2 regions of the Halomonas sp. AOP7-E1-9 genome follow, and region 1 is predicted to be linked to the other one. Evidence: predicted binding sites of a transcription regulator. Region 1 holds the regulator's gene; the other holds the start of a gene.
What was found. Region 1 encodes PhoB, which activates phosphate uptake and scavenging genes when phosphate is short. Its sites were predicted from a motif close to TGTCATANNNNTGTCANA; they were not measured.
Positions count from the first base shown of each region.

Region 2: a site for PhoB is predicted at 895-912, ahead of ACT3R4_RS12395 (alkaline phosphatase). Genes of this name have one in related genera too.

Region 1 is NZ_JBQSVC010000004.1:79,388-81,593, reverse strand. It holds gene ubiA (4-hydroxybenzoate octaprenyltransferase) at 1-788, shown strand, start outside; gene phoB (phosphate regulon transcriptional regulator PhoB) at 919-1,608, shown strand; gene phoR (phosphate regulon sensor histidine kinase PhoR) at 1,611-2,206, shown strand, end outside.
Region 2 is NZ_JBQSVC010000022.1:540-2,745, reverse strand. It holds gene ACT3R4_RS12400 (PA0069 family radical SAM protein) at 1-734, opposite strand, end outside; gene ACT3R4_RS12395 (alkaline phosphatase) at 970-2,206, shown strand, end outside.

The DNA.
Region 1 (2,206 bases):
TATGGGCGCTTTGGGTGGCTACAAACGGGGTGCCTGGTCGCAACGTGCTGCTTATTTTTGTGGCAGGTGTTTATGTTATGCGCGCTGCTGGCTGCGTTGTGAATGATTACGCTGACCGCCATGTTGATGGCCACGTTAAGCGCACGAAACATCGTCCACTGGCGACGGGGCGAATCAGTGAAACCGAAGCCAAACTGCTGTTTATTGGGCTGGTCACTGTTGCGTTTGTGTTAGTGCTGCTGACCAACTGGTTTACGGTGCTGCTGTCGATTGGTGGCGTGGTCCTGGCGTTTATCTACCCCTTTATGAAGCGTTACACCCATCTTCCTCAGGTGGTGCTGGGGGCGGCTTTTTCGTGGGCAATCCCCATGGCGTTTGGGGCGGTGCTGGGATATGTACCTGTGGAAGCCTGGTTGCTGTTTTTTGCGAACGTACTGTGGACGGTTGCTTACGATACCCAATACGCCATGGTCGACCGTGACGATGACCTAAAAATTGGTATTAAATCAACGGCGGTGCTGTTTGGCAGTGCAGACCGCTTGATGATTGGGTTACTGCAACTGGCGACGTTGGTGCTGTTAGCCTTTGTGGGTGTTCGTATGGGGCTGGGTGGTTTTTTCTGGCTGGGCCTTGCCGGTATGGCGGCCACCTTTATTCATCAACAGCGCCTGATTCGGCATCGTGAACGCGACCCGTGTTTTCAGGCTTTTTTGAATAATTACTGGTCAGGGCTGCTGGTTTTTGCCGGCATTGCGCTAAGTTGGTGGCCAGTGGCCGGGCCGCTCTAGCAAAGCGTGATTAGCGCCTGTCATTCGTTCTTGTTATTGGCTATTGTCATATAAGTGTCATCAAGTCATGGTGTTATTGTCACTGAGATGTCATTGAATTACCTTTCATTGAGCACCGTGAGGCCCTGGAATGACCGCCAAGACCGTTTTGATTGTCGATGATGAAGCACCTATTCGCGAAATGATCGCAGTGGCGCTGGAAATGGCTGACTATCGCGTGCTTGAAGCGGATAACGCCCAGGATGCCCACGCGTTAGTCGTTGACCATCAGCCTGACTTACTGCTTCTGGATTGGATGATGCCAGGTACCAGTGGTATTGAGTTGGCGCGACGCCTTAAGCGTGAAGAAGCCACCGCCGAAATGCCGATTATTATGCTCACCGCCAAGGGTGAGGAAGACAATAAGATTCAAGGCCTTGAGGCGGGCGCGGACGACTATATCACCAAACCCTTCTCGCCCCGTGAGTTGGTCGCGCGCTTGAAAGCCGTATTGCGACGCACCACTCCGCGTGGCGTAGAAGACCCCATCGAAATTAACGGCCTTCTACTCGACCCCGTCAGCCACCGTGTTAGTGCGCATGGCAAGGCGTTGGAAATGGGGCCCACTGAATATCGCCTGCTGCAGTTCTTTATGACCCACCAGGAGCGAGCCTATACGCGCAGCCAACTGCTGGACCAGGTATGGGGCGGCAATGTGTATGTTGAAGAACGCACAGTGGATGTACATATTCGGCGCTTGCGTAAGGCGTTAGGCGATGTGCATCAAAACCTGATTCAGACGGTACGGGGTACCGGTTATCGTTTCTCAGCCCGGGTGTAACAGTGCGCCTATGGAGCCGTGAGCTTTGGCGTATTGCCTGGTTAGCGACCATAGGTGTTTGCCTGGGGTGGCTGCTAGGCTCAGCGGGCCTTGGCTTGGCAGCCGGGTTGGCCGTTTGTCTTTTTTACCATTTACGCCAACTGCGCGTCCTCTTTCAATGGTTAACCCTTAACCCTCATAACGAGCCCCCGGCTGCGGGTGGCATGTGGGGGGATTTGCTTGATCGTCTTTACCGCTACCAAAAAAGCCAGCGCATTACACAAGGTCGATTGCGGTCTACGCTTGCGCGTATCCAGGAATCCTCAGAGGCCATGCGCGACAGCGTGGTAATGCTCGACCGCCACGGTGATTTGGAGTGGTGGAACAGTGCAGCGACGGATATGCTGGGCCTACAAACCGCGCACGATCGTGGCCAGCACATTACCAATTTGTTGCGTGACCCACGCTTTATCAGCTACTTCAACGCCCGCGATTACAGCGAACCGCTTACGCTGACCTCACCCATTGATGAGCGCAGCATTCTGCAATACCAAATTACCTTGTATGGCGACGATGAGCGCCTGGTGATGGCGCGGGATATCACTCGTTTGCACCGCCT
Region 2 (2,206 bases), on a different contig from region 1:
TCCGTTAATCCGGGGATGACCGGAGAAACAAGCGTTCCGACGGGAATGCCAGCAGTATTCAGCTCACGGATAACTTTTAAACGCGCTTGAGGAGAGGCCGCACGAGGTTCCAGCGTGCGTTTCATATTGGCGTCTAGGCTGGTCAGGCTAATAAATACGCGCACCAGGCGGTGTTCGGCCATCTCAGCCAGCAGATCCATATCCCGTAACACTAACGTGCTTTTGGTCACAATAGTGACTGGATGGCGGCAAGCCAATAATAGCTCAAGCAACTGGCGCGTTAAGTGGCGCTTGGCTTCTAGTGGCTGGTAACAATCGGTATTACCAGAGAGATTGATTGGTCGGCAGACGTATCCAGGCTTGCAAAACTCCTCACTTAATTGCTCCACCAGGCCATTTTTGGCAATCAGCCTGGTTTCAAAATCAAGCCCCGGGGACAGATCCCAATAGGCATGAGAAGGGCGGGCATAGCAGTAAACACAGCCATGTTCGCAACCTCGGTAAGGGTTCAATGAGCGATCAAAAGGCAAGTCTGGCGACCGGTTCCAGGAAAGCGCACTCTTACTGGTTTCTTCGCGTACTTCAGTTGCCCGTGTGGGGGAAGTCTCTTCGCGCCACCATCCGTCGTCTTCTGCCACGCTATGGGTTGGGGCAAAGCGGTTGTGCGGGTCATAGGTTGCCCCGCGGCCTTTGTGCACGGGAGGCCGTATTGGTGATTTGCCGAGAGACGCCATACACCTGCCTCTTTCTATATTTGTGTATATATATACAGTATATGCGTTGTGACCAAGCGTGCAAGCGTTACTCAGGAGAAACCCGCAATGAACAGTTTTACGGATCGGCTACTGATTGCGATTCATGTTTATTAGAAATAATTGACTTACCTTCATTAGCAGTCATGAAAATGACATTTTTAGGCGCTACGATTTGTTGGATATCAAATTAGCTAAATTTATTTTAGGGATGAAAATGAAGAACTTTACGCGCAACGCACTCACGTTGGCACTGGCATCGGTCATGGCTACGCCGGTATTAGCGCAGGAAAATACAGCTAAGAACGTTATTTTGATGATCACCGACGGTACCGGTATCGAGACGTTCCGTGCGGCAAGTTACTTCCGTCACGGCGCGCTGGGCCATGAAGTTTATGATGAGTTTGACACACAGCTTTTCATGGCAACGCATCCGTTAAACACCTCTACCACGCCCACCAAGAGTGATGACGGTACGGTTACGTTTGAACCAGCCGAGCTCTGGAACGACGAGGCGGTAGATACCGTTTACGAAGGTAGCCTGGGTAACTACAAGGGCTACTTTGCCGGTTACGACTACGCTCGGGCTGATTACACCGACAGCGCGGCAGCGGCAACGGCGCTGGCTTCAGGCCATAAGTCCTATAACAGCGCCATCAACTGGTCCAACGATGATGAGCCGCTTAAGCATATTGGCGAATACACTGTTGATAGCGGCCGCGCTCTGGGTGTTGTCTCATCGGTGCAGGTCTCCCACGCGACGCCTGCCGGTTTCATGGCCCATAACGTAAGCCGCAACGACTATAGAGCCATTGGCCGCGAAATTGTCGATTCTGGCCTTGCCACTGTCGCCATCGGTACCGGGCACCCCTATTACGATGCAGCCGGCGAGCATGTCGATAACCCCGGTGAGAGCGATTTCCGCTTTATCGGTGGCGAAGAGACCTACCAGCGCTTGGTAGGCGGCGAAACGGATTACGCCTTTATCGAAAGCAAGGACGATTTTGAAGCTCTGGCTGCTGGTGAGTTGGATCTTCCCAAGGACAAAGTACTGGGCCTGGTGCAGAACATTCAGACGCTGCAATACAGCCGCCCCGGCGTAACCGGCGGTAATCTACTGGATACGTCACCAAGCCTTGCCACACTGACGGGCGGCGCTTTGAACGTGCTCAATGCCAGTGAAAACGGCAACGAAAATGGCTTTTTCCTGATGGTTGAGGGTGGCGCTGTGGATTGGGCTGCTCACGCTAACAACCTGCCGCGTATTATCGAAGAGCAAATCGACTTCAACGAAGCTGTGGAAGCGGCCGTTGAGTGGGTAGAAAACAACAGTTCCTGGGACGATACCTTGATCATTGTAACGACTGATCACGGTAACGGTTTGCTTCAAGGTCCTGACTCTGATGTGAATGCCTATAGCCCGATCGTTAATCAGGGTGCTGGCGCGCTACCCT